DNA from 4 places in the Streptomyces sp. BBFR51 genome. Region 1 is predicted to be linked to each of the others. Evidence: riboswitches for the same ligand, from Rfam matches in the RefSeq annotation. Region 1 holds a riboswitch; each other region holds the start of a gene.
The links. A riboswitch is a leader RNA that binds a small molecule or an ion and turns the genes downstream of it on or off. The one in region 1 is predicted to bind cyclic di-AMP.
Positions count from the first base shown of each region.

Region 2: linked by a shared signal. The riboswitch ahead of ACGH7X_RS23915 (NlpC/P60 family protein) and the one ahead of ACGH7X_RS18410 (M23 family metallopeptidase) in region 1 are both predicted to bind cyclic di-AMP.
Region 3: linked by a shared signal. The riboswitch ahead of ACGH7X_RS33470 (peptidoglycan DD-metalloendopeptidase family protein) and the one ahead of ACGH7X_RS18410 (M23 family metallopeptidase) in region 1 are both predicted to bind cyclic di-AMP.
Region 4: linked by a shared signal. The riboswitch ahead of rpfA (resuscitation-promoting factor protein RpfA) and the one ahead of ACGH7X_RS18410 (M23 family metallopeptidase) in region 1 are both predicted to bind cyclic di-AMP.

Region 1 covers NZ_CP172448.1:4,058,996-4,066,707, forward strand. The annotation lists gene trmB (tRNA (guanosine(46)-N7)-methyltransferase TrmB) at 1-875, shown strand, start outside; gene ACGH7X_RS18400 (PrsW family intramembrane metalloprotease) at 886-2,292, shown strand; gene ACGH7X_RS18405 (aldo/keto reductase) at 2,300-3,247, opposite strand; gene ACGH7X_RS18410 (M23 family metallopeptidase) at 3,380-4,432, opposite strand; cyclic di-AMP (ydaO/yuaA leader) riboswitch at 4,444-4,600, opposite strand; gene ACGH7X_RS18415 (PP2C family protein-serine/threonine phosphatase) at 4,825-6,051, opposite strand; tRNA gene ACGH7X_RS18420 (tRNA-Met) at 6,236-6,309, opposite strand; gene ACGH7X_RS18425 (dihydrofolate reductase family protein) at 6,378-7,508, opposite strand.
Region 2 covers NZ_CP172448.1:5,192,928-5,200,639, reverse strand. The annotation lists gene pcrA (DNA helicase PcrA) at 1-1,117, opposite strand, end outside; cyclic di-AMP (ydaO/yuaA leader) riboswitch at 1,370-1,551, shown strand; gene ACGH7X_RS23915 (NlpC/P60 family protein) at 1,559-2,728, shown strand; gene ACGH7X_RS23910 (tellurite resistance/C4-dicarboxylate transporter family protein) at 3,007-4,020, shown strand; gene ACGH7X_RS23905 (hypothetical protein) at 3,998-4,351, opposite strand; gene ACGH7X_RS23900 (NlpC/P60 family protein) at 4,650-5,702, shown strand; gene ACGH7X_RS23895 (SGNH/GDSL hydrolase family protein) at 5,794-6,513, opposite strand; gene ACGH7X_RS23890 (cupin domain-containing protein) at 6,510-6,974, opposite strand; gene ACGH7X_RS23885 (helix-turn-helix domain-containing protein) at 7,058-7,712, opposite strand, start outside.
Region 3 covers NZ_CP172448.1:7,376,134-7,383,845, reverse strand. The annotation lists gene ACGH7X_RS33485 (MBL fold metallo-hydrolase) at 1-913, opposite strand, end outside; gene ACGH7X_RS33480 (TetR/AcrR family transcriptional regulator) at 1,060-1,680, shown strand; gene ACGH7X_RS33475 (SGNH/GDSL hydrolase family protein) at 1,763-2,548, opposite strand; gene ACGH7X_RS33470 (peptidoglycan DD-metalloendopeptidase family protein) at 2,788-3,750, opposite strand; cyclic di-AMP (ydaO/yuaA leader) riboswitch at 3,755-3,912, opposite strand; gene ACGH7X_RS33465 (tyrosine-protein phosphatase) at 4,339-5,136, shown strand; gene ACGH7X_RS33460 (DUF6126 family protein) at 5,158-5,277, opposite strand; gene ACGH7X_RS33455 (helix-turn-helix domain-containing protein) at 5,274-5,888, opposite strand; gene ACGH7X_RS33450 (aspartate aminotransferase family protein) at 5,973-7,358, opposite strand; gene dxs (1-deoxy-D-xylulose-5-phosphate synthase) at 7,359-7,712, opposite strand, start outside.
Region 4 covers NZ_CP172448.1:3,560,859-3,568,570, reverse strand. The annotation lists gene ACGH7X_RS16135 (nucleoside triphosphate pyrophosphohydrolase) at 1-353, shown strand, start outside; gene ACGH7X_RS16130 (cytochrome P450) at 359-1,597, opposite strand; gene ACGH7X_RS16125 (transposase) at 1,635-2,456, shown strand; gene ACGH7X_RS16120 (transglycosylase family protein) at 2,581-3,588, shown strand; cyclic di-AMP (ydaO/yuaA leader) riboswitch at 3,772-3,938, shown strand; gene rpfA (resuscitation-promoting factor protein RpfA) at 3,942-4,670, shown strand; gene eno (phosphopyruvate hydratase) at 4,909-6,189, shown strand; gene ACGH7X_RS16105 (septum formation initiator family protein) at 6,334-6,816, shown strand; gene ACGH7X_RS16100 (DUF501 domain-containing protein) at 6,866-7,426, shown strand; gene ACGH7X_RS16095 (exopolyphosphatase) at 7,423-7,712, shown strand, end outside.

The sequences.
Region 1 (7,712 bases):
ACCACACCCCCGAAGCTCCCCCGCCCTCGATGGGGACCTCCCTGCGGCACGTCCGCGCCAAGGGCGAGCCCCGTTTCCCCGACGGGCCGAAGGCCGATCCCGCCGGGTCGCACTTCGAGCGGCGGATCCGGAGTTTCCAGCCCCGTCGCAGTCGGGTGACCGCCGGGCAGGCGGACGCGCTCCAGCGGCTGTGGCCCCGGTGGGGCCTGGACATCGACGGGCAGCGGGTCATCGACCTCGCCGAACTGTTCGGCAACGCCCGCCCCGTCGTCCTGGAGGTCGGCTTCGGCATGGGCGAGGCCACCGCGCAGATGGCCGCCGCCGATCCGGACACCAACATCCTGGCCGTGGACGTCCACACCCCGGGCCAGGGCAACCTGCTGGGTCTCGCGGAGCGCAACGAACTGGCCAACGTCCGGGTGGGCAACGGCGACGCGATCATCCTCATGCGCGAGATGCTCGCCCCCGACTCCCTCGCCGGACTGCGCGTCTACTTCCCGGACCCCTGGCCCAAGAAGCGCCACCACAAGCGCCGGCTGATCCAGCCGGAGTTCCTGGACCTGGCCGCGACCCGGCTCGCACCGGGGGCCGTCGTGCACTGCGCCACCGACTGGGAGCCGTACGCCGAGCAGATGCTGGACGTGCTCACCGCGCACCCCGCCTTCGAGAACACCGTGCCCGGGGGCGGTTTCGCGCCGCGCCCCGCCCACCGGCCGCGGACCCGTTTCGAGGGCCAGGGACTGGAGAAGGGACATGTGGTGAACGACTTGCTCTTCCGCCGCGTACCCCACGGCGATCAGCACCGCGATCAGCACCGCGATCAGTACCGCGACCAGCACCGCGATCAGCTCAAGGAGCAGCCCCCCACCGGTTAGGGTCCATGCCGTGGCCACCTGTCCCCCGTATCCGACGCGTCCGCCCACGCATCCGCACCGGCATACGCACTGGTGGCAGCGCACCTGGGTGCGTTACGGCGCACTGATCACCCTGCTCGCGCTCTCCGGCCTGGTGATCCTGGCCCTGGTCCGCGAACAGACGGGCACGCAGGGCTTCCTGGTGGGACTCGGCCTGGCGGTGCTGCCCGTGCCGCTGCTCCTGGCCGCGTTCCGCTGGCTGGACCGGGTCGATCCCGGCCCCTGGCGCAACCTGCTGTTCTGCTTCGCCTGGGGCGCCTGCGCGGCGGCGCTGATAGCGATCGTCGCCAACAGCTTCGCGACGCGCTGGATAGCGACCGCGACCGCCGACCCGGCCGGCGCGGACACGCTGGGCGCCACGGTCATAGCCCCGGTCGTCGAGGAGTCCGCCAAGGCCGCCGCCGTCCTCCTGGTGTTCCTCTTCCGCAGACGGGACTTCACCGGCATCGTCGACGGCGTGGTCGTCGCCGGGGTCACCGCCACCGGCTTCGCCTTCACCGAGAACATCCTCTACCTGGGCACCGCCTTCGGCACCGACCAGCTCACCGGCGACAGCGGCATCGCCTCCGTCACCGCGGCGACCTTCTTCGTCCGTGTGGTGATGGCACCGTTCGCGCACCCGCTGTTCACCGTGCTCACCGGCATCGGCTTCGGCATCGCCGCGCTCTCGACGGGCGGGCACCGCCTGCGCCGAGCCCTGCTCCCGTTCGCCGGACTGCTGCTCGCGATGGGCATGCACGCGCTGTGGAACGGCTCGGCCGCGTTCGGCGAGTACGGCTTCTTCGCCGTGTACGCGGCGTTCATGGTGCCGTCGTTCGGCCTGCTGACCTGGCTGGTGATCTGGACCCGGCAGCGCGAGCTGGGCACCGTACGGGCCGAGCTGCCCGCGTACGTCGTGGCCGGGTGGCTCACCCCCGCGGAGCCGTACGCGCTCGGCTCGATGCGGGCCCGGCGCATCGCCCGGCAGCACGCGCGCCGGCACGCCGGGAAGGAGGGGGCGCGGGCGGTGGCGCGGTACGAGGCCTGCGCGACCTCACTCGCGTTCCTGCGCGGGCGTGGGCGCCGGGGCAGGGCCGGCACCGACTTCACCGCACGGGAGCGCGAACTGCTGAACGCCCTGTGGCACCTGCGAGGCGTCGCGCGCCCGGCGCTGGACTACGCGGCCCGGGCCACGGCCCCGCCCGCACCCCGGCCGGTACCGCCGTGGGCGTACCCGTACGGGCCCTACGGCGGCGGCCACCCGACGCCGTACCCGCCCAGGACCGCGTACGCCCCCTACGCCCCGCACACCCCCTACACCCCGTACGGACCGCACTCCGCGCCCTCCGCGCACTCCCCGCAGGCCCCTTACGCGCCGCCCGGTCCCTACCGGCCGTAGCGCCCGCTCAGGCCGACGACGCCCGTGTCAGCCTCGCGACCTCGTCCTGCGTCAGGCGCAGCTCCGCCACGCCCAGCAGCGCCGGCAGCTGCTCCACCGTGCGCGCGGACGCGATCGGCGCGGCGACGGTCGGCTGGGCGGCGAGCCAGGCCAGGGCGACCGTGGCGACGGGAGCGTCGTGGGCCTCGGCGATCTCGTCCAGGGCCGTGAGCACCCGCCGGCCGCGCTCGGTCTCCAGGTGCTTCGCCGCACCGCCCGCCCGCGGGCTGTCGACGGCCGCACCGGGCCGGTACTTGCCGGTGAGGAAACCGGCCGCGAGCGCGTAGTACGGCACGGCGGCCAGGCCCGCCTGCTCGGCGAGATCGCGCAGCTCTCCCTCGTAGGTGTCGCGGGAGACCAGGTTGTAGTGGGGCTGGAGGGCCACGTAGCGGGCGAGTCCCTCGCGGTCGGAGAACTCCAGGGACGCCGCGAGCCGCTCGGCGGAGATGTTGGACGCGGCGATGTGCCGCACCTTGCCGGCCTTCACCAGCGCGTCGAGCGCGCCGATGATCTCCTCGACCGGCACCTCGGGCTTGTCGAAGTGGGTGTAGTAGAGGTCGATGTGGTCGGTGCCCAGGCGGCGCAGCGAGGCGTCGGCGGCGGCCTCGATGTTCGCGGCGGTGAGTCCCGGGTAGTCGGGGTGCTGGCTGACCTTGGTGGCGAGGACGACGTCGTCGCGGTTGCCGCGGGCCGCGAGCCACGCGCCGAGGACGGTCTCTGACTCGCCGCCGCTGTTGCCGTCGACCCAGGCGGAGTAGGAGTCGGCGCTGTCGACGAAGTTGCCGCCGGCCGCCGTGTAGGCGTCCAGGACGGCGAAGGACTGGTCCTGGTCGGCGGTCCAGCCGAAGACGTTGCCGCCGAGGGCGAGGGGGAAGACCTCGAGGTCGGAGGAGCCGAGCTTGCGCAGAGAAGTCATGTAGGACGTCAACCACCGCACCGGAGAGGACCATTCCGGCGGACGCGCAAAAACCCCGCAAACCGGCAGCCCTGGCGTCGGGGGGTCGCCGTCAGGACCGCCGGGGACCAGCGGGGGTGGAGACGGTGTGGGTCAGGGAGTGAGGCCCTTGCCCTGCAGCCAGGCCATCGGGTCGATGCCGGTGCCGCCGTCGGTGTGGACCTCGAGGTGGAGGTGGGCGCCCGTGACGTTGCCGGTGGCGCCGACGCGGCCGATGACGTCACCGGTGGTGACCTGCTGGCCGACGCTGACGTTGATGGAGGACTGGTGCGCGTACCAGAGCTCGGTGCCGTCGTCGAGGGTGAGCACGGTCTTGTAGCCGTACGACCCGTCCCAGCCGGCCGACGTGATCGTGCCGCTGTGCACCGCCTTGAGCAGCGTGCCCGTGGGTGCGGCGAAGTCGAGGCCGGTGTGGTGGCCGGAGGCCCAGAGGGAGCCGGCCTGGTTGAACGTCGAGGAGATCGTGTACGAGGAGGTCGGCAGCGTGTACTGCTTGGCCAGCTCCGCGAGCCGCTCGGCCTCGGCCTTCTTCGCGGCCTCCTCCTCCGCCTTCTTCTTGGCGGCGGCGGCCTTGGCCTCGGCCTCCTTCTCCGCCTTGGCGGCGGCTGCCTCGGCCTTCTTCTCGGCCGCGGCGGCGGCTTCGGCGGCGGCCTTGGTCTCCACCTGGGCCTGCTGCTGCTCGGCCTGCGCCATGATCCGGGCCCGCAGCGACTCACCGGCGTCGGTGGTGGCGGCGGTCTGCGTGGTGTCCGCGGCGGCGGCCTGGCCGATGCCGCTGAGCGGGGTGGCGGAACCCTCGGGCTCGGTCGCCTCGTCGTCGCCGGAGATGAGCGAGCCGACGTTCGGCAGGTCCGGCATGGAGATCGACACCGGCGGCTTGCCGGTCTGCGCGCTGGCCATGCCGCCCGCGCCGACGGCCGCTATGACGCCTACGCCGAGGACGGTGGAGCTGCGGGCGAGCCCGCCGCGCTGCTTGGCGACGCGGTGCCGGCCGCGTACGGGACGGATGGAATCCGCGGTGGGATTCCACTCCTCCCAGGGGCCCTCTTCGGTGCGCGGGCCCTCGGGGCCGTCGTAGCCGAAGGTGTCGGTGTCGTGCCGGGTCGGCACGAACGGGGCCTCGGGGGCAGGCCGGTTTGACGCCACGTGGGCGTACTCCTTTCCTTCCTTTCGCCTACCGGGTTAGCTGACGGGTTCGGAGCAGGAAGGTCTCCTACGCGCGTGTGCCGACCGTGTCTCCACGGCGTCAAACGCCCGATTCACCCCAATGTGGTGGTTCCCCGGTTCCCTTGCGGAATTCGGCGCGTGCGCACGGAGCCGCCTTCTGTGACGGCTGGGACGACCGCGCTGCGTTATCGAACGTTAATAGACGCGGGGCTCGGATTCCAAGCTGTTCCTCTTGATCATTAACGGAAACGGCTGGGACGTACACCTCACAGCCGGTGAAAAACGGGCGAGTTGACCCGACCCCGGTATTCCCGTTCACGCGTCTTTGTTCTGACGGTACGTCAGTTGTTATGCGGAGGGAGGTCGTTCCGTCACGACTGGTGACAATGATCATGATCGCCGTGTCGGGGACGCCGTACGGCGAGCAGCGCCATGTCGTCCGCCATGCCGCCCCCGGAGTGGTGGCGCACGTCCTCGGCGAGGGTGTCGAGGAGCTTCGCCGGATGACGGAAGACGCGGCCGGCCAGCCGCGCGTGCGGATCGTAGAACTCACCCTTCGCGTCCCGGGCTTCGGACAGCCCGTCGGTGTAGAGCAGGAGTGTGGCCCCACCGGGGAAGGCGACCTCCTCCGCCCGGTCGGGCCACACACCCAGGTCGCCCATGCCTAGCGGCAGCGCCGACTCGCGGGCGGGCAGCGGGCCCAGGGTGCCGTCGGCGTAGAGCAGCAGGGGCGGCGGGTGGCCGCGGTTGACGATGCGCACGATGCCGTCGCCGTGCGGGAGTTCGGCGAGGACGGCGGTGGTGAAGCCCTCGAAGGCGTCCAGCCCGTCCCGCCGGGTGCCCTCGCGCGCCAGCGCCCGCTCCAGCCGTTGCGCCACCGCCTCCAGTGTCGCCTCCTGCTCGGCCGCCTCCCGGAAGGCGCCGATCACGACGGCGACGGCGGCCACCGCGCCCATGCCCTTGCCGCGCACGTCCCCGACGATGAGCCGGACGCCGCGGGCGCTGTCCTGCACGGCGTACAGGTCGCCGCCGATGAACGCGTCGGCCTGCGCGGCCTCGTAGGAGGCGGCGATCTCGAAGCCGGCGATCCGCTCGGCGGGTTCGGGCAGTACGGCGCGCTGGGCGGCCTCGGCGATCTCGCGGACGGAGACGAGGCGCTCGTCGGTGCGGCGCACGAGGCCGTTCACGAGGACGGCGAGGACGGCGACCGTCGCGATGGTGATCAGCTCGGTGAGGGAGTCGACGTAGTGGATGACGCCCTTGCCGATCTGCAGCCCGATGACCGCGGCGACCACCGCGACGCCGGTGAGCGCCGTGCCGCGCCGCGAGTAGATCGGGGCGGCGACCAGGGGCGCGGCCGTGTAGAGGGGGCCGGCGGTGAAGTACCTCGGGGTGAAGGTGTCGTACAGGATGGCGACGACGATCAGCAGCACGGGGAGCACGCGTACGAAGGCCCGCATGTACCTGGTCCGCCGGCGCGGCGGTGGCCCGGCGGGCGGCACGGGCCGCGCCTCGTCGCCGAGGCCCAGGCCGGGGTCGGGCACGGGATCTCCGGGGAGTCGGCCGCCGGCTCTGGCCTTCGCTCCCTCGTCGTCCACGTCACCTGGCCGCACCACTCGTCTCCCGCCACCCCGCACGTCCACGCCGCTCGCTGCCGTCCCGTACTCCAGGTTTCCCGGAGCGGGGGCGGGGGGCGAGCGGTGAGGGGCCGACCGAATGACGCCGCGTGGCGAAACGCACCGAGGGCCGGAACCCTTTCGGATTCCGGCCCTCGGCCTTCAGTAGCGGGGACAGGATTTGAACCTGCGACCTCTGGGTTATGAGCCCAGCGAGCTACCGAGCTGCTCCACCCCGCGTCGTTGTGTTCACCACTGTACGTCATCCCGGGGGCGGAATGCACATCGGTATCTCCCGTGACGGTTCCCTATCCCTCCAGGTGGCGGTTGGGCGCCTTCGCGCGCTCCTCGTACTCGGGCAGTACGACGACGACGGCGCCCCCGGCGGCGAGCACTCCGCTGCCGTTCGCCCCCGGCACGAAGGTGTCCGGCTCGCGCCAGGCCGTAACCACGCGGCGCACCCCGGCGTCGAGGATCAGCCGGGCGCAGGGCGCGGGCCGGGAGGCGCGGCGGGCGCAGGGCTCCAGGCTGCTGTAGACGGTGGCGGCCGCGAGCCGAGGGTCGGTGGGGTCGACCTTGGCGAGCGCGGCCTCCTCGGCGTGCACGACGGGGTCGCCGCCCTCCCGCGAATACCCCCGGGCCAGCTCCGTCCCGTCGGCGGCGACCACGACGGCCCCCACGCTGAACGCGGTGTCCGACGGCGGGCACAGCTCGGCCAGTTCACAGGCGAGCGCCAGCCAGTGCCGGTCGGCGGCGGCCACGCGGTCGCCGGTGCCGGGCGCGGTGGGCAGGTACCGGTTCAGCACCACGTCCTCGATCGGCCGCGACTCCACCAGCCGCAGCCGCCCGCCCTGGTAGGCACCGGGTCCGAACAGCCGGGGTGCGTCCGGGTCCCCCACGAGCAGCGGCGCGAGGACGAGCTGCAGCTCGTCGGCGAGCTCCTGCCGCAACAGCTGGGTGTGGACGCTCCCGCCTCCTTCGACCATGAGCCGCCGCACTCCGCGCCGGTCGTGCAGGTACTCGAGGGCCGCCCGCCAGTCGAGGACCGGGCCCAGGGGCACGACATCGGCGGCGATCCCCAGCGCGCGGGCCCGCAGGGCGCCGTCGTCGGTGGTCAGCAGCACCTTGTCCCCGCCGGTGTGCCAGAACCGCGCCGCCGGGTCCAGCTCGCCACTGCCACTGACGGCGACCTTGAGCGGGTACTCCGCCTTCCCGTCCGCGACCCGCGCCGCCCGCCGCTCGGCCGAGTTCACCAGCAGCCGCGGATTGTCGGCCCGGATCGTGCCGGCACCGATCAGGATCGCGTCCACGGAGGCCCGCACCTCGTCGACCCGGTCGAAGTCGGCGGGGCCGGACAGCAGGAGCCGGTCGGGTCCGGTGTCGTCCAGGTAGCCGTCGAGGGAGACGGCGGCGGAGAGGAGGACGTACGGGAGGGGCATGCGAGTACTCCCAGAAGGCGAGCGTGTGACGGGTTTTGGCGGGGCAACCCTAGGCGCCCGCACTGTCGTCGGGGCTCACCGCGTCCGGCCGCGGTCGGGCGCCGCCCTTCCCGGCTCCGCGACCCGCGCACGTGGGGGCGGAGCGCGCTTGGATGCGGAATTGCGAAAGTTTGCAATTCATTAGATGCTGTCTTGTCTGGCTCC
Region 2 (7,712 bases), 1.1 Mb from region 1:
CGTTGGCGGCGGTCAGGATCGTCTGCGTGGAGCGGTAGTTCTGCTCGAGCAGGATCGTCGTCGCGTCCGGGTAGTCCTCCTCGAACTGGAGGATGTTGCGGATGGTGGCGCCGCGGAAGGCGTAGATCGACTGGTCGGCGTCGCCCACCACGCACAGCTCGGCGGGCGGGACCTCGGCCTCGGGCGGCACGTCGACGGGGTGCTCGGAGGTGCCGACCAGCTCGCGGACCAGGGAGTACTGGGCGTGGTTGGTGTCCTGGTACTCGTCGACCAGGACGTGCCGGAAGCGACGGTGGTAGTGCTCGGCTACGTCCGGGAAGGCGCGGAGCAGGTTGACCGTCGTCATGATCAGGTCGTCGAAGTCGAGGGCGTTGGCCTCGCGCAGCCGCGACTGGTAGAGCGCGTAGGCCTGGGCGACGGTCTTCTCGAACCCGTCGGCGGCCTGGGCGGCGAAGTCCTCCTCGTCGATCAGCTCGTTCTTCAGATTGCTGATCTTGGCGCTGAAGGACTTGGGCGGGAAGCGCTTGGGGTCCAGGTCGAGATCCCGGCACACCAGCGCCATCAGGCGCTTGGAGTCGGCCGCGTCGTAGATCGAGAACGACGACGTGAAGCCCAGCCTCTTCGACTCGCGGCGCAGGATGCGGACGCACGCGCTGTGGAAGGTCATCACCCACATCGCGTTCGCGCGCGGGCCGACGAGCTGCTCGACGCGCTCCTTCATCTCGCCCGCGGCCTTGTTGGTGAAGGTGATCGCGAGGATCTGGCCCGGGTGGACGCTCCGCTCGGCCAGCAGGTGGGCGATGCGGTGGGTGAGCACGCGGGTCTTGCCGGAGCCGGCACCGGCCACGATGAGCAGCGGGGAGCCGGAGTGGACGACGGCGGCCCGCTGGTTCTCGTTCAGCCCGTCCAAAAGCGCCGCGGCGTCCAGGGCGGGGCGCGGGGCGCCGTCGCGGTAGTGGGTGTCCCGGTCCGGCGGCGCGTCGAACTTCCCGCCGAACAGATCGTGCGGAACCGGCTCCGGTCCGTGATCGTCCTCGGGTGGCGGCGGGGGTTCCTCCTCGCGACCCCGGGGGGTCTGGAGGCTCGCCAGGAAGTTGTCGTCAAAGAGGCTGCTCATCGCTCTCCGAGTCTAGGGCGCCCCACCGACAACCCGGCGCCACCCCGGAAAATCGCCGGTATCCCGGTGCCGGACACGCCCTGCGACGGGTCATGACACGAAGAGTGACACGAGCGACGCCCCCGCCCGAGGTCACACCCAAGGTCACGAAAATGTATCGGGCATATCACCCACCAACCTTCACAGCGGCCACACGAGTTGGCTACGGTGCGGGCAGGCCGCACGACCCCCACCGGCGAACCTCGCCGGGCCGCGCGGCCTCCGCCGAGTCCGGCGTGCCCGCATGGCATCCGGAGCCGGGGACCCAACCGAGAACTTGGGGTGAATCGGCCGCCCGGCCCTCGACGAGGACGGGACCGCCGTAGGGCAACCCTTCCGTGCCACACCGCCCGAACCCGACAGCTAACCCGGTAGGCGGAGCATTGGAAGGAGTCGCCTCCCTTGGCGTCGCACCGCAAGTCGCGTCCCTCCGGTACACGCGTCGCAGGCATACGGACCCCGGCCATCGCCACGGCGGCCCTCACCTCCGTCGCCCTGCTGTCCCAGACGGCCAACGCCGCGCCGTCGGACGACCGGCCGAGCCTCGAAGAGGTGGAGAAGAAAGTCGACGACCTGTACCGCCAGGCGGGGTCGGCGACCGAGAAGTACAACGCGGCCAAGGAGAAGACCTCCAAGCAGCGGGGGCGCGTCGACACGCTCCTCGACGACGTGGCCAAGCGCACCCAGAAGCTCAACGACGCGCGCGAGGAGCTGGGTTCCTTCGCCTCCGCCCAGTACCGCACGGGTGCGGCGGTCCCGGAGACCGCGACCCTTCTGCTCGCGGACTCGCCGCAGGACTACTTCGACCAGAACCAGCTGATGAGCCGGCTCACCGGCCGCCAGAAGACCGCCGTCGACGACTACGTCACGCAGCAGTCCGAGACGATGCAGAAGCGCCGGGAGGCCACCGAGAGCCTCGAGACGCTCACCGACTCGCAGAACGACCTGAAGACGGCCAAGTCGACCGTCCAGAAGAAGCTCGCCACCGCGCGGGAGCTGCTGTCGGAGCTGACCGCCGAGGAGAAGGCCCGGCTCGCGGCGATCGAGAAGAAGAAGCAGGCGGAGGCCGCGCGCAAGGCGGCGGAGCTGGCGAAGCAGCAACAGGCGCAGCAGGAGGCGGAGCGCCAACGGCAGGAGGAGGCCGCCCAGCAGCAGGAGAGCGGCACCGGTTCGTCGGAATCCTCGGGATCGTCGACGCCGGACACCTCGAACGGCACCAAGGCCGAGAAGGCGATCGCCTTCGCCCGCGCCCAGATCGGCAAGCCGTACGTCTGGGGCGCCACGGGCCCCGGCTCCTACGACTGCTCGGGCCTGACCCAGGCCGCCTGGAAGGCCGCCGGCGTGACCCTGCCGCGCGTCACCTACGACCAGGTCGACGCCGGCACGACCGTCTCCGTCTCCCAGGCACAACCCGGTGACCTGGTCTTCTTCTACGACGACATCAGCCACGTCGGCCTCTACATCGGCGACGGCATGATGATCCACGCGCCGAAGCCGGGCGCGTACGTCCGCGAGGAGTCGATCTTCTACGACGGCGAGTCGTCGATCTACAGCGTGGTGCGCCCGGCCTGACCCAGGTGGGTCTCAGGGCCTGCCCGGCGGATCATGCCGCAGACGCGGGGTCCGGCACGCACTCCCCCACTGCCTTAAGGGCGTGGGAGGGGCCCCCAGGCGTTGCCGTCGGTCGCCGACTCCCCCACGCTCGGCTTCGCTCGCGGGGGGGGACCCCCATCGCGTCGGCTCCCTCCTCCGCCTTGCAGCCGCACGCACCGGACCCCGCTCACCGGCGCTGATCAGATGCCGTGTCTTTCCTGCGACCTGATCCGCCGGGCAGGCCCTAGCATCGGCGCATGTCTTCGGCCACCTCTCCCCACGCCCTGCGCGCCTGGTGGGCGCAGCGTCCGCCGGCGGCCGGGGCCGCGGTGATGGCGACCGGCATCGTGTCGGTCGCCCTGCATCTGACGGGCCGCGAGGTCCTGTCCCGGATCGCCCTGGTCCTGGCCTGTGCCGCCTGGCTGACGCTGGCGACGAACTTCGTCTACCTGCTGCTGGTCGAGCGCGCGCAGTGGCTGACGCGGGCGGGCACGCCGGGCGCGCTCACCGCCGTCGCCGCGACGACCGTGCTCGGCACCCGCTTCTCGCTGCTCGGCTCGTCACCCCTGGCGGCGGTGCTGCTGACGCTGGCGGCGCTGCTGTGGCCGTGGCTGCTGGTCCTGGTGGTGCGGCACTGGGGACGGAGGATGCCCGGGGCGGTGTTCCTGGGCTGCGTGGCCACGGAGGGACTCGCCGTGCTCGGCGCCACGCTGGCCGCCGCCACCTCGACGGCCTGGCTGGCGCACGCCGCCCTGGTGCCGTTCTGGCTGGGCATCGTGCTCTACCTGATCGCGCTGTTCCGCTTCGATCTGCGGCAGGTGGCGCGCGGCTCCGGGGACCACTGGGTGGCGGGAGGCGCGCTCGCCATCTCGGCCCTCGCGGGCGCCAAGCTGCTCGCGGCGGCCGGGACCGGCATGTACCTGTGGAACGCCGACGACCACGCCGTTCTGCACGACCTGACCGTCTTCCTGCTCGCCCTCGACCTCGCCTGGTACGTCGTCCTCCTCGCCGCCGAGATCGTGTGGCCGCGGGTCCGCTACGACGTACGCCGCTGGTCGACCGTCTTCCCGCTCGGCATGACGGCGGCGGCGGCACTGTCCGTGGCCGCCGTCGTCGACGTCCCGTGGCTGGACGCGCCGGGGCGGGCGCTGCTGTGGATCGCGGTGGCCGGGTGGCTGGCGGTCGCCGCGGGGGCGGTGGTCCAGGCCCGGACCGGGCTGCGGTCGGCGGGAACGGACGCCGGGACGGTCAGGTCCACAGCACCGCGATGAAGATGTTCGCCACGGTCAGCAGACCCACCAGGCCGAACAGCGGCTTCTCCACCTTCTCGTCGTCGCGCTTCACGTAGACCAGGCCGAGGATCACGACCAGTACGGCGAGCTTCACGCCGATCTTGACGTTGTCGACGGCGGTGTCCTGCGCCTGGTTGAGGCCGACGAGGACCGCTCCGGTGACGAGCATCGTCAGCGCGCCGTGCAGCATCGCGGGGGTGAAACGGGCCGCGCCCTGACCCATCGCCTTCATCTGGGTCAGGAAGCCGCCGAGAAGCGCGGCGATGCCGACGATGTGCAGACCGACGAAGAGGTGGATGAGTACGTCCATGGGGCCGGAGCCTAATGAGGAGCCCGAGGCGCCTGGACACCGGCCCGCCCCGACGCCCCATAACAGCTCACGCCCCTCACCCGCCCCCGATCCGTCACATCGGTCATCACCCTGCGTGAAGCCGACGGCCGCCGGGCGGGTTCACGCTCACATACAGTCGCCGCCCGATCCGCAACTGCCACTTCCGCACATCCCGTCACCGGGCCGTTACCGACGCGCCTAGCGTCCTCACCCAGGCAGCCGAAGTCGAGCTGCGCCGGGGGCGGAGTCGAGTCGTACGAAAGGACGTGGATCGCAGGTGGGAGCGCACCGCAAGCCGCGACAGCGGGCGACGGGCGGCGGCAGAGCCCGTACGGCGGCCACGATCACCCTCGCGGGAGCGGCCACCGCGACGGGCCTGGGCGGGACCGGGCACGCGGATCCGCAGCCCACGGCGGCGCAGGTCAGGGCCAAGGTGGACAAGCTCTACCAGGAGGCTGAGGTCGCCACCGAGAAGTACAACGGCGCGAAGGAGAAGGCGGCCACCGCCGAACGGCGCCTGGAGGAGCTGCGGGACGAGGCGGCGCGCAAGGAGGACCGGCTGAACACCGCGCGGGAGGCGCTGGGTTCGGTGGCCGCGGCGCAGTACCGCAGCGGCGGCCTCGACCCGGCGCTGCAACTCGCGCTCTCCACCGACCCCGACGGGTATCTCGACGGCGCCGCCTTCGTCGAACGGGCGGGCAGCCGGCAGAAGGCCGCCGTCGGCCGGGTGCGCAAGCAACTGCGCGACATCGAACAACTGCGCGGCGCCGCCCGTCTCGAGCTGAGCTCGCTGAAGTCGCGCCGGGCCGAGCTGAAACGCCACCGCGAGACCGTCACCGGCAAACTGGAGACAGCCCGCCGCCTGCTGTCCGGCCTCACCGCCGAGGAACGCGCCGGCGTGGGCCACGGCACGGCCGCCCGCGCCTCCCGCAGCGCCTCAGGCCCCCGAGGCGCACTGCCCGCCCCGGCCCAGGCCCCCAACTCCCGCGCCGCGGCGGCCGTCGCCTACGCCCACCAGAAGCTCGGCAGCCCCTACGTCTGGGGCGCGACCGGCCCGAACGCCTTCGACTGCTCGGGCCTCACCCAGGCCGCCTACCGCGCCGCCGGGGTCTCCCTGCCCCGCACCACCTACGCCCAGATCGACGCGGGCCGACGCGTCCCACGGTCCGAACTCCGCCCCGGCGACCTGGTCTTCTTCTACTCCGGCATCAGCCACGTCGGCATCTACATCGGCAAGGGCCAGATGATCCACGCCCCCAACCCGTCGGCACCGGTCCGCGTCGCCCCGGTCGACGAGATGCCGTTCGCGGGGGCTGCGCGGGTCGCGTGACGGCTTGACGGCGACGGTCACGGGCGGCCAGGGCGGCCAGGGCGGCCTCGGGGAACATCGGGGCCGGGGAAACTGAACACGCCGGAACCGGCTACGCGCTCCGCGTCGGCAGACAATTGTCGATGACCTCGGCGACAAGGGCGGCGCCACGGCTGTTCTGATGGATGTGGTCGGTTGTGAGCACGAGACCTCGGCGCCGCGAGATCGTGTCGAGGCTGCGGCGCAGCACGGCGTGCTGGACCAGGACGCCGACGCCCGCGGCGGGCGTCGGCTCCCGGTACGGGATCGGCGGCGGGCCCGCTTGACGTAGCTCCTCGATCTGGCGTTCGTGGAGCGGGAGGTAGGTCGCCTCGTTGGCGGTGGCGACCTCGGCGATCATCCGGCTGTACGCCAGCGATGCTTGCGCCGCCGCTCCGTCGAGTTCTTGGCCGAGGACCGGGAGCGACACCAGACCGATCGTCGCGTCGGTCTCCGTTCGCAGCCGTTCGACGACGGCTCCCAGGCACTGCTGGAACCAGCCGGCCGACGGGCGCTCGGGGAGTTGTTTGCGCTTCATGGCGCGCTCCACGGGGTAGTCGGCGAGGCTCGCTCGGGCGTCGTTGGTCCCGATCAACACGGTGATCACATCAGGCGGGTCCGCGACGACGGCATCGAGGCGTCGCGAGAGGTTGTAGGCGAAGTCGCCGTTGGCGCCGAAGCGGGCGATCCGCATGTCGCCGGGAGGGTGGCGTCGTTCGAGAAGGTCCAGGTAGTCGACGCTGAGCTGCGCGCGGGTGAGGCTGTCGCCGAGGCACGCGACGCGTGTCGTCACGGCGCTTGCGGGCCGGGCGTGCCGACGTGTTCGGTCGGGCTCTCGGTCCGGGGACGGTGGTCGGTGCCGAGGCCGGCGGTGATGGACAGGATGGACGACGGCCCCGTCATGTCGACCGCGTGCCATGCCCCGGCCGGGTTGACCGTGGCCTCCCCCGGCCCGAGCACAACGCGGTCGGGCACCCCGTCCACATCGCGGGTGACCGTCACCGACCCGCTGAGGCAGATGACCAGTTCGTCGCCGGCGGGGTGGCGCTCCCAATGGTCGCCGAGGCCGTCGCCGTCGAAGATCGCCACCATCCGGCCCTCGGCGCCGTCCGCTGCGACGGCGGCGCTGTATGCCTGGAGCACCTCCGGGTTCCAGGCGAAACCCTCGACGGGTTTCGCTCGCGATCCCAGCCCGAGGTGCACGGGCGTGGTCCGCAGGTCGATGGCATTGCGTTCGTGGTTGACGAGTCTCATGCCGACGATCGTCACAGGACGACGATCGGGTGGTCTTGAAGGAAAGGGAACGGAAGCCGACGCGACGGGCAGCCGGTTGGCGACTACCCGGTCCCGAGGAGGACTTCGCCGCGACGCCAGGCCGTCGGCGGTCGGCCCGTGAACTCGCGCCAGTCCCGCACGAGATGGGCCTGGTCGGCGTAGCCGGAGACGCTCGCCACGTCGGCCCACGGGAGCGGGTCGTGCGCCGTCGCCAGTTCGTGTGCGTGCTCGAAGCGCAGAACTCGAGCGAAGGTCTTCGGCGACAGGCCCACCTCACCGCGAAACCGCTCGGTGAGATACCGACGGCTCCAGCCCAGTTCTGCGGCGACCGCCTCAACCTGAACGCGGCCCCGCGCGGCGACGAGGTGGCGCCATGCCTCGGCCACCTCGGGGCGCACCCGGGGCACGCGGTCGCCGCCGCCGCGCTGGACGGCTTGCAGGAGCAACTCGTCCAGCGCGGCGAACCGCGCGGTCCATGTTGTCGCCGCTCGGAGCCGTTCGACCAGCTCGACGCCAAGCGCTCCGAGAAGCTCGTCGAGTGGGACCAGCCGGTGGGCGAGCGCAGCGGCGGGCATGCCATAGACGGCCCGGGCCCCGAGCGGTGTCAGCGACACCTGCACGCCTTGCTGGCGTCCGTCGTGGTGGATCGCGACGGACCGGCACATCAGACCGCCGGCCACGCTGTCGAATCGGGTGACCGGTGACCCGTCGTCGACG
Region 3 (7,712 bases), 3.3 Mb from region 1:
CAGGCGTCATGTGAATGTCTGGCCACATGCCAGGCAGCGGCGTATAGTCCGTGTGGTTCTTGGGCCAGAACTCGGCGTACGCCCCGAGCTGGATCATCGTGGCGTCGAACGGGCCGTGCTCGGCGCCGATGTCCCGGAAGCCGTCGAAGTAGCCCGTGTCCCCGCTGTGGTAGACGCGGTGCTCCTCCCCGGCGACGACCCAGGACGCCCAGAGGGTGTGCTGGGTGTTGCGCAGTCCGCGCCCGCAGAAGTGCCGGGCCGGGGTGGCGGTCAGGGTGAGGCCGCCGACGCGCGTCGACTCGTGCCAGTCCAGCTCGCGCAGCCGGTCGCGGGACACGCCCCAGTGTTCGAGGTGGGCGCCGACGCCCAGCGGCACCGCGAAGAGGGTGTCCGTGCCGGCCAGCGCCTTGATCGTGGGCAGATCGAGGTGGTCGTAGTGGTCGTGGGAGATGACGACGACGTCGACCGGGCCCAGGGCCGCCAGGGGCAGCGGTGCCGGATGCAGCCGCTTGGGGCCGGCGAAGGGGACCGGGGAACAGCGCTCGCCCCACACGGGGTCGAAGAGCACCCGCTGCCCGTCGATCTCGGCGAGCACGCTGGAGTGTCCCATCCAGGTCAGCCGCAGACCCGTGGCGGGCGGCCTGGCGAGGTCGGCGAGGGTGGTGGCGTGCACCGGGATCGGACCCCGCGGGGCACGGCGGAGCCGCGCCTCCTTGTTGAAGTAGATCTTCGCGAACTCCGTGGCCGATCCGGAGGGCCGGGTACGGGCGGTGCCGCCGGGGTTCTGGAAGACGCCGTCGCGGAAGTTCGGCGATCTGCGGATGCGCGCCATGCGCTCACCGCTCGGGTCCGCGCCGAAGGCCGCGGGCAGCGGCACGCGAAGCCCGGGACTCGGGGAACGGAAACCGGCCACGGTACCTCCAGGTGGAGTGGTTCAGGCTCTCATTGTCGTCTCGTCCTACGTCACCTCGAACGACGGATGCCACATCCGTGTTCCCGGTCCTCCGCGGCCGAAGAGGGCGCCACCGCACGTCCGAGGGCCTGTATAGGGTGACGTGCGTGGTGAGAGTCCGGTTGAGCGTGACCCAGCGGCGCGAGGAATTGCTCCGCGCGGCCATCGAGCAGATATCGGCGCGGGGCGTGGCGGCGCTGCGGATCGCCGACGTGGCCGCCACGCTCGGTGTCAGCAACGCCCTGGTGCTCTACCACTTCTCCACGAAGGAGAGGCTGGTCGCCGCCGCGTTCACCCACGCCGCCGAGGACGACCTCGCCCATCTGCGCAAGCTGCTCGGCCGCCGTACGTCGGCGCTGCGCCGGCTGCGCGCGGCCGTGCGCTGGTACGCCCCCACCGGTCAGGCCAAGGGCTGGCGGCTGTGGATCGAGGGCTGGGCGGTGTCGCTGCGCGAGCCCGCGCTGCGGGAGGTCACGCGGGAGCTGGACCGCCAGTGGAAGGCGGCGATCGCCGAGGTCATCGCCGAGGGCGTGGCCGCCGGTGAGTTCCCGTGCGCCGAGCCCGAGGGCGCCGCCCTGCGGCTGACGGCCCTGCTCGACGGGCTGGCGGTGCAGCTCACGTCGTACGCGGGCACGGTGTCGCGGGCACGGGCACAGGAGTGGATGGACGAGGCGCTGGCCCGGGAACTGGGCCTGGAGCGAACGGCCTTGACGCCCACGAGGCGCTAGCCCCGCCGCACGCCGGCCGTTCGCTCCCCGCGCACGCCGGCCGTTCACTCCCCACTGGACACCGGCCGTTCGCTCCCCGCTCTCAGGCCACCGCGGCGATCCGCGTCTTGATGTCGTCCGGCGACAGCGTCCCCTTGGCCGTCACGTGGTCGCCCGACGACTCGCCCCGCAGCCGGCGTCCGATCCACGGCACCAGGTACTCGCGTGCCCAGTGCACGTCGTCGCGCCGGACGTCCAGCGTGCCGCGCGGCGGCAGGGGCGGCCAGGGCTGGTCCGGGTCGGCCGGGACGCGCAGGCCGAGGGCCTGTCCCGCGCGCAGCGCCACGCGCGTGTGGCCCTCGGGCGAGAGATGCAGCCGGTCGGCGTCCCACGCCCTGCGGTCCTGGACGCTCCTGAGCGACCACAGGTCGAGCACCGGACAGCCGTACCGGTCGGCGATGGCACGCACGTGCCCGTTGTACGTGGCGATCTTGCCGCGCAGATGCTTGAGGACGGGCACGCCACGGGTGTCGAACCCGGTGGTCACCAGTACGGTGCCGGCCGCCGCGGTCAGCGCGGCCACCGCCAGTTCGAACCGCTGGGCCACCTCGTCCGGGTCGGTCCCGGGCCGGATGATGTCGTTGCCGCCCGCCGCGAACGAGACCAGGTCCGGGGCGAGTGCAACGACCCCGGGGACCTGTTCCGCCACGATCTGGTCGAGCAGCCTGCCGCGCACGGCGAGGTTGGTGTACGTGAAGTCGCCCTCGGGGCGCCGGTCCGCGAGCAGTACGGCGAGTCGGTCGGCCCAGCCGACGAACGCCCCGTCGGGGCCGGAATCGCCGACGCCCTCGGTGAAGCTGTCCCCCACCGCCACGTACGACCCGATCACTGCTCTGCTGTCACTCTTCGAATCGTCTGCCACATCGGCCCATGATTCACCGTGGAATGTGACCTACGCGACCGTAGGAAGGGATTGACGGGCGGTGAGAAAAGCCACGCCTAAAGTGTTCGTCAATTCCGGAATACACCGAAGGCCGGACCCGGGGATCGGGGTCCGGCCTTCGGTGGCGCGGGGACCGCGCCGAAACGCCGTCAGGTCGTCAGCTCGTCAGCGCTTGTCGGCGCTCGTCAGACGGAGACGCCGTGCGAGCGCAGGAACGCGATCGGGTCGACGTCCGAGCCGTAGTCCGGCGTGGTGCGGATCTCGAAGTGCAGGTGCGGGCCGGTCACGTTGCCGGTGGCACCCGAGAGGCCGACCTGCTGGCCCGCCGTCACCGACTGGCCGGCGGAGACGGAGAGCGAGGAGAGGTGGGCGTACTGGGCGTAGTGGCCGTCGGAGAGCTGGATGACGACCTGGTTGCCGTACGCGCCGCCCCAGCCGGCGGAGACGACGGTGCCCGCGCCGACGGCCTTGAGCGAGGTGCCGGTCGGGACGACGAAGTCCGTGCCGGTGTGGTAGCCGCTGGACCACATGCTGCCGGACTGGTGGTACGGGGTACCGACGGTGCCGCCCGCGACGGGGGAGGTGTAGCCGCTGCTGCTGTCGGCGGACTGGGTGCCGGTGTCCGAGGAGCCGGCGGAGTCCGAGGAGGAGGCCTTGTCGGCGTCCGTCGACTTCTCGGACGACTGGGAGGCGGACTTCTCGGCCTTGGCGGGCTTCTCGGCGGCCGGCTTCTCCGACTTGGCGGAGGAGGGGGCCGAGGACTCGGCGGCCTGGCCGCCGATCGAGAGCTTCAGGCCGGGGTGGATCAGCGACGGGTCGGAGCCGACGGCCTCGCGGTTGTCCGAGTAGAGCTTCTTCCAGCCGCCGTCCACGTCCTGGTCGTCGGCGATCTTCGAAAGGTAGTCACCGCTCTTCACGGTGTACGTCCGCGAATCCGAGTTCTTCTCTGAAGCGCTCGCGGCGGACTTCTTGGCCGACGTCGCAATGGACTGCACGGCCTGCTCGGAAACGGAGTGGGCGGGGGCGGCGTTGGCCCCGGCGGCACCCATCAGCGGGAGCGCGAGCGCGGCCCCACCGGTTCCGGCGACGGCGATGGTGCGGGTCAGGCGCATGGCCCTGGTACGGCGGTGCTTACCCTTCGCGGGCATGGCGAATTCCTCTCCGGCGCCTGCGAGGTGAGCTGTCGGGTGCGGGCTGGAGATGCCCGGCCGCGCCGAAACGCGGCTTTACCCCAAGCCGTTCCGGGAACCGGAACAGGCAGTTGTACCTGTGGGTCCCCCGCTCCTGCCGTGTACGGGTGGTGGATGAGTGCGGGCTCCGGTCGGCGGCAGGATTAGGCGTCCGTCCGGATCGGTGGTGAACGTAAGGGACCAAGACGCACGTGGACAAGCGAGGGGTTCCGTCGACCGGTGTTCCGATTGATCCTTTGAGGGAAAACCCGGTAACCCTGCGTCGATTTCCGCGGCACTCTTTTCCCTAAAGGCCCTTGAGAAGCAGCTGAATTACGTGAACATGACGGGCAACGCACGGTCACGGATATGACGCTGCTCACGCGCCGCTTCCCCACCTACCGCCATTTCAGGCCCAGTTGTCATCAAGACACCAATTCGGACAGAAGGCTCTTATCATCTCGCAATACCTCTTTTGAAAGCGCCTTTCGGGCACAGGTGATGCCGTATCGTCGAGTGGTGCCCGCAGGCGAGCAGCGTCGGCGGCGCTCAGTGGGAGGAGCCCCTGTGACGCAGCAGGTCCCGTCGACCGAACCCGAGCTGACCGGTGTGCGCAACTTCCGGGACGTGGGCGGACTGCCGACCGTGGACGGGCGGCGGGTGCGGCAGGGGGTGCTGTTCCGCAGCGGCCACCTGGCGCACGCCACCGGGGAGGACGCCGCGTTCCTGGCCTCGCTGGGCCTGCACACGATCTTCGACTTCCGCAACGCGGCCGACCAGAAGCTCGACGGTCCGGACGTCGAGCTGCCGGGCGTGCGCAATGTGAACCTGCCGCTGAGCGATCCGGCCGACGGCGCCGAGTTCTGGAAGATGGTCCGCGACGGGGACCTCGACCAGCTGCGCGAGATCCTGGCCGGTGACAAGGGCGCCGACCGGATGATCGGCTCCTACCGCATGATCGTCAAGGAGCGCACGGCGGAGCACTCCCGGATCCTGCACGCGCTCGCCGAGGACAGCGTCCCCGCGCTGATGCACTGCGCCGCCGGCAAGGACCGCGCCGGACTGTCGATCGCGATCACCCTGCTCGCGCTGGGCGTCGAGCGCGACGCCGTCGTCGAGGACTACCTGAAGTCGAACGCCGCGCACCGCCGCTACAAGGTGCGCCGCAGCGGCACCACCGCCTCGGCCTACTCCCCCGAGGTCATGGAGCTGCTCAGCCCCCTGTTCGACGCGCGCGCCGAGTACCTGGCGGCGGCCTTCGAGACCGTCGAGGAGACGTGGGGCGGGGTCGACGCCTACCTGGAGAAGGGCCTGGGGCTCGCCCCCGAAACCCGGGAGCGGCTGCGCGAGCGGATGCTGGACTGAGCCACCCGCTCGCGGACGGCGCTACTTGGCCCCCACCTCGAACAGCAGGTAGAGGAAGCCGCCGAAGACGTGCCCCAGCGCGATGTAGATGAGCAGTCGCACCCACAGGGCGCGCGGGAACTTCTCCTGCATGGTGCTCATGGCATCTCTCCGGGGGTCGGCCCGAGGCACAGGGTGGCCGTCGGGCTCTGCAGCAGGGTGTGGACGAAGAGCAGCTCGACCCCGTCGGGGTCCTGCGCGGCGATCCGGTGCGGGGTCGTCGAGTCGAAGTGGGCGCTGTCCCCCGCGGTCAGCCGGTGCTCGGTGTCCCCGAGGCGCAGCCGCAGCCGGCCGGTGAGGACGTGGAGCCACTCCTCACCGGGGTGCACCCGCACGACGTCGCCCTGGGAGCCGTACGGCACCTGGACGCGCAGGGCCTGCATGCCGCGGCCCGGCGCTCCGGCCCGCCAGTACGTCCAGCCGCCCGCGGCGGTGGGTACCATGTCGGCGCCGCGCACGACGGCGTCCCGGTCGGCGGCCGACTCGCCCAGCAGCTCGGCGACGGTCGTACCGTAGACCCGGGCGAGGGCGAGCAGCATCGGCAGCGAGGGCTGGCGCTGTCCGGTCTCCAGGCGGGAGAGGTGGGCGGGCGACAGCCCGGCGACGCGGGCCGCGGTCTCGAGGGTGAGGGCGGCCCGCCGCCGCAGCTCACGCAGCTGTGGCGCGACGGCGGCGACCGCGGCCTCGGCCGGGCCGGACTCGGAGGAGCTCATGCCTCCTATTCAGCCCGAATCTTGCCTGCCGGGCAAACTTCTTGCCTCGCAGGCAAATCAAGGCGCATCAAGCCCGGCGGCGGCTCAGTGGTTGGCCACCGCCTGCTTGACCAGTGTCTTGCCGAAGTCCCACATCAGGCCGCCACCGTTGTGCGCGTCCTCCATCACCTCGGTGAAGGCGTCGACGAACCGGTCCGCGTCGTCGGTGTCGATGATCAGCGGCGGGATCAGCTTGATCACCTCCAGGTGGTCGCCGGACACCTGCGTCAGGATCCGGTGCCGTTGCAGCAGCGGCACCACCACCATCTGCGCGAACAGTCCCTTGCGCGCGGCCTGGAGCATGGTCCAGCGGCTGCGCAGCTTCAGGGACCTTGGCCGGCCGAACTCGATGCCGATCATCAGCCCCCGGCCACGGACATCGGCGAGCAGCTCGTAGCGGTCCACCAGCTCGGCCAGCCTGGTCTTCAGCCCCTCCCCCACCGCCGCGGCGTTCGCCACGATCTCCTCGTTCTCCATCACCGAGAGCATCGCGAGCCCGGCTGCCATGGCCTGCGCGTTGGCACCGAAGCTCGCCGAGTGGACCAGCACCCGGTCCATCGAGGAGTACACCTTCTTGAAGATCCAGTCCCGGCCCAGTGTGGCCCCCACCGGCACATACCCGCCGGACAGCGCCTTGGCCACGCACACCAGGTCGGGCTCGACGCCGTCCTCGTGCTGGAAGGCGTAGAACTTCCCGGTCCTGCCCAGGCCCGTCTGCACCTCGTCGGCGATCAGCAGTGCCTTGTGGCGGCGCAGCAGGTCCTGGGCGGCCCGCAGATAGCCGGGCGGCGCCTCGTGCACCCCCTTGCCCTGGATCGGCTCCACGATCAGCGCGGCCACGTCACCCTTCTTCAGCTCCCGCGCCAGGGCGTCCAGGTCGCCGAGCGGGACGGCGGTGTCGGGCAGCAGCGGGGCGAAGCCGTCCCGGAAGCCGGTCTCGCCGTTGACGGACAGCGAGCCGGTGGTCAATCCGTGGAAGGCGTGCGAGCAGTACAGGATCCTCGGCCTGCCGGTCGCGAAGCGCGCGAACTTCAGCGCCGTCTCGACCGCCTCCGTGCCGCTGTTGCCGAAGAAGACCCGGTCCAGGTGGGGGCTGTAGGAGAGCAGCTTCTCGGCCAGCAGCCCGGGCAGCGGCGGGCAGTCGAAGCGGGTCAGGTCGGCCAGCGAGGCGTCCAGGACGTCGTGCAGCGCCTTGCGGACGACGGGGTGGTGACGCCCGAGCCCCATCACCCCGAACCCGGCGAGCATGTCCAGGTAGTCGTTGCCGTCCGCGTCCCAGAAGTGCGCGCCCTCGGCCCGCTCGTAGACCTTGTCGAAGCCGATGGTGCGCAGCATGCGCGGGAGCTGGTGGTTGAGGTGCCTGGCGTGCAGCTCGTACCGCTCGGCTCCGCGCTCGGCCAACAGCGCGGCGAGGTCGAACTCCTTGGTCATTCAGTTGTCTCCTTGCCCTGGCATGACGATCTGTCCGTCCCCGGACTGTTCCACCGCCGGTTCCCCGAGCGCCAGGCTCGCGCTGATCCGGCCGGCGATCTCGACCGGGGTGAGGCCGATGTCGGCGAGCACCTCGGCGCGCTTGGCGTGTGCGAGGAACTGCTCGGGTACGCCGAACCGGCGTACCGGCACGTCGACCTCGGCGTCGCCCAGTGCCAGCGCCACCGCGGAACCGACTCCGGCGGCCCGGCTGTTGTCCTCGACGACGGCCACCAGCCGGTGCCCGGCCGCCAGCGGCGGGAGCGCCGGGTCGACGGGTTTGACCCAGCGCGGATCGACGACGGTGCAGCCGAT
Region 4 (7,712 bases), 500 kb from region 1:
TCGCCAAACTGATCCACCGCCACCCCCACGTCTTCGGCGACGAGACGGCCTCCACCCCGGAGGAGGTCCGCGAGCACTGGCTGCGCACCAAGGCCGCCGAGAAGCAGCGCACCTCGGTCACCGAAGGCGTCCCCCTCGGCCAGCCCGGCCTCGCCCTCGCCGCCAAGCTCGCCTCCCGCGTCCGCACGGCCGGTCTCCGGGTGCCGCTGCCCACCGGCGAGGGCGTCGGCTACGACCTCCTGGCCCTCGCGGCCCGCGCCGAGGCCGAGGGCACCGACCCGGAAGCGGCCCTGAGAGCGGCCGCCCGGACGTACCGGGACGCGATCAGGCAGGTCGAGGCCGCCGGGGGATGAGCCGGTCAGACAGCGGTGAACCGAACCGGGAGGTCACGCAACCCTCGCATGATGAGCCCGCCTCGCCAGCGCAGGTCATCAGGATCGGCCGCCGGCTGGAGGTCGGGAAGGCGTCGTAGCAGGGTCTCCAGAGCCGTACGGCCTTCCAGGCGGGCGAGAGGCGCGCCGAGACAGTAGTGGATGCCGTGTCCGTATCCGAGGTGCTGGCTGTCACGACGGCTCAGGTCGAGGGTGTCCGGTTCGCCGAAGCGCGCCGGGTCACGGTTCGCGGCTGCGAGGACTACGAGTACGGGGTCGCCCGGGGCGATGCGCTGTTGCCCGATGACGAGTGGTTCAGTGGCGAAGCGCCAGGTGGCCAGTTCCACAGGCCCGTCGTAGCGGAGCAGTTCCTCGACGCCGCTGTCCAGCAACGCCGTTTCACCCCGCTGGATCGATTCCTGCAGCCGAGCTCGTTCCCGAGGGTGCCGCATTAGGGTGTGCACGCCATTACCGATGAGGTTGATGGTGGTCTCGAAACCTGCGAACAGAAGCACGAAGCACATCGCGGCGGCCTCGTTCTCGGTGAGGTGCTCGCCATGGTCGGAGGCCCGGATCAGGCCCGAGATCAGATCGTCGCCGAGGTCGTCGCGCTTACGGTGGATGAGCTCGCCGAGGTAGGCGCGAATCTTCTTGACAGAGCGTGCCACGCCGCCACGCTGTCCCCCACCATGGCGGATCATCATGCCTGCCCAGTCGCGCAGGTCGTCCTGGTCCTCGCGAGGAACGCCCAGCAGCTCACAGATCGCGTAGATGGGGAGAGGGAACGCGAAGTCGTGGATGAGATCTGCCTCGCCCTGTGAGGCGAAACGGTCGATGAGGTCGTCCGTCAACTCCTGCACGCGGGGGCCGAATTCCGCGATGCGCCGTGGAGTGAACGCTTTGGAGACGAGGCGGCGCAGGCGCGTGTGGTCCGGCGGGTCGATATTGAGCAGGTGCGTCATGAGATTGGCGCTGCGCTCACCTGGAATGCCGGTCTTGTTCTTCCCTCCGGCGTCTTCGGCGTGATGTTCCGGATTCTTCGAAAGCCGACCGTCGGCGAGAGCCTCGCGCGCGTCGCTGTAGCGGGTCACCAGCCATGCCTCGACCCCGCTGGGCAGTCTGGTCCAGTGGACGGGGGAGTGCCGACGCAGCCAGGCATAGGCCGGATACGGGTCGGTGGCGAACTCCCAGGTGAAGAGTTCGGGGGCGGTGTTCGGGTCGTTCACGTTACGACCGTAACGGGATCGCGCGATCCCCGTGCCCGTGACGACGGAGAGAAGAACCGATTCCGCGACCCGGGACAAGCTGAACCTCTACCCCGGTGACATCGAAAAGCAGCGTGAGCGCGTGGCTCGCTTCACGGACGCGCTCCAGGAGAAGGAGGCGGGCCTGGCTCGCGCCACTACGACTTTGGCCGCATCCGGCCTTGACCAGGCCGTGAGGGACGCGGCCCTACGGCAGCTCGCGGAAGACGTACAAAGCGCCAGGGCGATGCTTGCCACGGGGCGTCAGGTGCTCGCGGGCCAGGAGGCCGCAGCAGTCGCCGTCCGAACCGCCCTTTCCTTGGCCCAGGCTGTCAGGGGAGCACCTCACGTCGAGCTGGCCGACATGGGAGCGGTGATCGGTCTTTTGGACATCACTGTGAAGCCGCTCGGAGAGGTGCGGAAGCGTTCTGGGGTCAAGTGCAAGGTGACGGCGTGGCATGAGCGGACCGGAACGCCGATCCCAGCCGCGGTGGCGGAGTCGGAATGGCCGGTTGTCGAGGAGCTCATGACTGCCTACTTCGCGCGCCGCCAGTTCGTCCGTGGAGCCGTGGACGTCCGGACCCAGCTGAACGGGGCTCTGCACCGGTTGCGTACAGGCTGTCTCTGGGACGAGCTTCCTGAGTGCTACGGCACCTGGCAGCTCGCCAAGGAGCGGCAGAACACCTGGTTCAAGAAGGGATTCTGGGCCGTTCTGATGGACGAGCTGAATCGGCGGGGGGAGACCACACCGGTTCGGTGTGAGCCGCAAGCGCCGCCGCTCGAGGTCACAGGGGCAATCGCACCTGGGACGTTCAAACATGACACGCGCTCAACTCTGTGATCTTCACGTGATCTGTGCGGCATGAACTTGTGACAAGCGATCATCTGCCTATACGTTCACGGATCAGTGTGGCGATGAGCATCACGCGCCGCGCGGTCCCCGTCGTCTTGTGAAAGGTCGTCGCATGCTCTCCGGGAACGGTCGTCACCGCCGCCCCCGCCAGGCTCCCGCCCTGGTCGTCGCCGCCGGAGTGACCGGCTCCGCCATCGCGATCCCGCTGCTCGGCGCCACCGGCGCCCACGCGGCCGACGCGGCGAACTGGGACCAGGTCGCCCAGTGCGAGACCGGCGGCGCCTGGAGCCAGAACAGTGGCAACGGGTACTACGGCGGCCTGCAGCTGTCCCAGGAGGCCTGGGAGCAGTACGGCGGCCTGGAGTACGCCGCCAGTGCCGACCAGGCCAGTCGCTCCCAGCAGATAAGGATCGCCGAGAAGCTGCACGCGGACCAGGGCATCGCGGCCTGGCCGACCTGCGGCCTGCTCGCGGGCATGGGCAACGACTCGGGGCTCACGGACAGCGGCTCGGACACGGCCGGCGACGGCGCGTCGCGGGGTTCGGACGCCTCGGGGCAGACGGACACGTCCAAGTCGTCCGAATCGCCCGCCACCACGGAGAAGCCCGAGTCGTCCCGGGGGTCCGGGTCGCCCGCTCCGTCCGGCTCGACCGAGGCGCCGGAGTCGACTTCCAAAGCACCCTCTTCATCCCCTTCGCCCTCTTCCTCACCCTCCTCGTCCGCTTCTGACGCCCCGTCCGACGACGCGGACCAAACCGCCAAGCCGGGCACATCGCCCGAAACCGACTCCTCGGCGAGTGCCGAACCGCAGGGCACCGACGGCTCGTCCGGCGCGGGCCGGCATCGCGGCGGCAGTGCGGACGAGGGCACGGCGCAGAGGGGCCTCACGGACGGCACGGCAGGACGGCACGCCTTGACTGACGGCGAGTCGCGGGAGGCGGACGGAGGCTCGTACATCGTCCGCTCCGGCGACAACCTGTGGGCCATCGCCGACTCCCTTGGCGTCGACGGCGGATGGCGTGCGCTGTACGCCGACAACGAGCGGGTCGTCGGCCAGGACCCCGACCGCATCCTGCCCGGTCAGACGCTCACGGTAGCGGGCGAATCGGGCCATAAGTAGAGGGAGTTCGCGTCACGGTTAGAGGCTGTATGTCCGTTTTGGATCTCGTGAGAGATAGGTCTCAGAAGCCGTGATCGTCTTTGAAAATCCGCGGAGCGCGTGTCTACGGTCATGACCGCTCGCCATCGCGGGCCCCGACAGCCGCAACGCCGAATCCTGCCAGCGGCCGTACGGGAACAGTCGTCGCGTCAAGCGCCGAAGGCAGGAGCGGGGGACCCAAGGTAAGTGCCGCACCGGGCAGTTGAGCCGGAGCGGCTAGGGGTGAAGCCGAGTTCCGTGAGGAACCCGGCCGGGCAACTCAACCGGCCCGAACCCGACAGCTCACCTCGCAGGCGTCGGTGAGGGGATCAACCATGCTGTTTTCCGGCAAGGGCAAGCACCGTCGCCCGTCCAAGGCCACCCGTGTCATCGCCGTCGCCGGCGTCACCGGTGCCGCCGTCGCCGCCCCGCTGATGGCGGCCGGCAACGCCTCCGCCGCCACCGCGTCCGAGTGGGACGCCGTCGCCCAGTGCGAGTCCGGCGGCAACTGGTCCATCAACACCGGCAACGGTTACTACGGCGGTCTGCAGTTCTCCAGCTCCACCTGGGCCGCCTACGGCGGTACGCAGTACGCCTCGTCCGCCGACCAGGCGAGCAAGACGCAGCAGATCGAGATCGCCGAGAAGGTGCTCGCGGGCCAGGGCAAGGGTGCCTGGCCGGTCTGCGGCACCGGCCTGTCGGGCGCCGCGTACAGCGGTGGCGGTTCGCAGGACAGCGGCTCCAGCAGCTCCGAGGGCTCGCAGAGCCAGAGCAGCGGCTCCACCGCCGAGCGCTCCACCGAGCAGAAGGCCTCCCGCTCCTCCGAGCGCCCGGCCGCCGAGCCGAAGGCCGAGAAGCCCGCCAAGAAGACCGTCACCACCCCGACCGGCAAGAAGGTCGAGAAGGGCGACGGCGAGTACAAGGTCGTCAAGGGCGACACCCTCAGCTCCATAGCCGAGAAGCACGACGTCGAGGGCGGCTGGGCGAAGCTGTTCAAGCTGAACGGCGACATCGTCGACGACGCCGACCTGATCTACCCGGGCCAGCAGCTGCACCTCAAGTAAGCGGCAGCGGCTCCCGCGACTCCCGCCCCGGTGCGTGTTCCCCCGTACGCACCGGGGCGGGACTTTTCGCGTTCCGCGTTTGTTCCGTTCGGAAACAATTTACTCTCGGTTCTGTCCAGCGGGTGGGCGATCGGCTGGCCGATCGCCCGGAGCCGGTTAGGCTCGGTCCCGCAGAGCCGCTGCGGTCCTGTGGACCCGCGCGTCACACCGAAGCGTCACATTGAAGAAGGAGATGCTCGTGCCGTCCATCGACGTCGTCGTAGCCCGGGAAATCCTGGACTCCCGAGGCAACCCCACGGTCGAGGTCGAGGTCGGCCTCGACGACGGCAGCACCGGTCGTGCCGCCGTTCCGTCCGGCGCCTCCACCGGTGCCTTCGAGGCCGTCGAACTCCGTGACGGCGACCCGAGCCGTTACCTCGGCAAGGGTGTCGAGAAGGCCGTCCTCGCCGTCATCGAGCAGATCGGCCCGGAGCTGGTCGGGTACGACGCCACCGAGCAGCGCCTGATCGACCAGGCCATGTCCGACCTGGACGCGACCGACAACAAGGGCTCGCTCGGCGCCAACGCCATCCTCGGCGTCTCCCTCGCCGTCGCCCACGCCGCCTCCGAGGCCAGCGACCTGCCGCTCTTCCGCTACCTGGGCGGCCCCAACGCGCACCTGCTGCCGGTGCCGATGATGAACATCCTGAACGGCGGCTCGCACGCCGACTCCAACGTGGACATCCAGGAGTTCATGATCGCCCCGATCGGCGCGGAGTCCTTCTCCGAGGCCCTGCGCTGGGGCGCCGAGGTCTACCACACGCTGAAGAAGGTCCTGAAGAACAAGGGCCTGGCCACCGGCCTCGGCGACGAGGGCGGCTTCGCGCCGAACCTCGGCTCCAACCGCGACGCCCTCGACCTCATCCTCGAGGCGATCAAGGAGGCCGGCTACACCCCCGGCGAGCAGATCGCCCTCGCGCTCGACGTCGCCGCGTCCGAGTTCTACAAGGACGGCTCCTACACCTTCGAGGGCAAGACCCGCACCGCCGCCGAGATGACCGAGTACTACGCCGAGCTGGTCGAGGCGTACCCGCTGGTCTCCATCGAGGACCCGCTGTTCGAGGACGACTGGGACGGCTGGAAGGTCCTCACCGACCAGCTCGGCGACAAGGTCCAGATCGTCGGCGACGACCTGTTCGTCACCAACCCGGAGCGCCTGGCCCGCGGCATCGAGGACGGCGCCGCCAACGCGCTGCTGGTCAAGGTCAACCAGATCGGTTCGCTGACCGAGACCCTGGACGCCGTGGAGCTGGCCCAGCGCAACGGCTTCAAGTGCATGATGTCCCACCGCTCCGGCGAGACCGAGGACGTCACCATCGCCGACCTGGCCGTCGCCACCAACTGCGGCCAGATCAAGACCGGCGCCCCGGCCCGCTCCGAGCGCGTCGCGAAGTACAACCAGCTGCTGCGCATCGAGGAGATCCTCGACGACGCCGCGGTGTACGCGGGCCGCAGCGCCTTCCCGCGCTTCAAGGGCTGACCTCGCCTTCGAGGGCTGACCCCGCCTTCGAGGGCTGACCGCCCGTAAGAGGCAGCGTCGTACGTACGTCCCCGTACTCGGTCCCGTACCGTGTGCGGGGACGTACGCGCGTATGACGACGTGAAGGCGGAGGCGGGGACAGACATGGCGGTGAAGGACCGGGACCGTTTCTCCACCGCGACCAGGATCCGGATCATCGGGGAACAGACCGCGGCCCGGGTCTACCGCTCGCAGAGCAAGCGCCAGGCCCGTCGCTCCCGGCTGACCGGCCGGGCCGCGCTGCTCGCGATGGTGCTCTGCTCGCTCGTCGTGGCGCTCGCGTATCCGATACGGCAGTACGTCGCCCAGCGCGCCGAGATCGCCGACCTCCGGCGGGAGCAGCAGGAGACCCGCGAGCGGGTCGAGGACCTGCGCGACCTCAAGGCACGCTGGCAGGACGACGCCTACGCCGAGCAGCAGGTCCGGCTGCGGCTGCACTACGTGATGCCGGGGGAGACGGGGTTCGTCGTCGTCGACCCGGACGCGGCCGAGCAGGCTCGCGCCGAGGGCGGTGCCGCCGACCGCCCCTGGTACCGCAACGTGTGGGACGGGGTCGACAAGGCCGACGCCGTCTCCCGCCGGCAGTGAACCGACCGTGCCGGCCGTGACTCAACAGGAAGACCAGCAGAAGACAGTCATGCAGACTCCCCCGCCGACCACCCCGCGCACCGAGCCGACCGACGCGGACGTGGCGGCCTTCAAGCAGCAGCTCGGCCGGCCCCCGCGCGGCCTGCGCGCCATCGCGCACCGCTGCCCGTGCGGACAGCCGGACGTCGTGGAGACGGCACCGCGCCTGCCCGACGGCACGCCCTTCCCGACGCTGTACTACCTGACGTGTCCGAAGGCGGCCTCCGCGATCGGCACGCTGGAGGCGAACGGCGTGATGAAGGAGATGACCGAGCGGCTGGGCACCGACCCGGAGCTGGCCGCCTCCTACCGCGCCGCCCACGAGGACTACGTCCGGCGCCGTGACGAGATCGAGGAGCTGACCGGCTTCCCGAGCGCGGGCGGCATGCCGGACCGCGTGAAGTGCCTGCACGTGCTGGTCGCCCACTCGCTGGCGGCCGGTCCCGGCGTCAACCCGCTGGGCGACGAGGCGATCGCGATGCTTCCCGAGTGGTGGCGCAAGGGGCCGTGCGTGACGCCCACCGACCGGGCCGGCCAGACCGGCCAGACCGGTCAGGAGGACGCCCAGTGACCCGTGTCGCCGCGATCGACTGCGGTACGAACTCCATCCGGCTGCTGGTCGCCGACGCGGACCCGGCCACCGGTGAGCTGACCGACCTGGACCGCCGCATGACCATCGTGCGGCTCGGCCAGGGGGTCGACCGCACAGGGCGGCTGGCGCCGGAGGCGCTGGAGCGGACCTTCGCCGCCTGCCGCGAGTACGCCGAGGCCGTCAAGGAGCACGGCGCCGAGCGGCTGCGCTTCGTGGCGACCTCTGCCTCCCGGGACGCGGAGAACCGGGACGACTTCGTGCGCGG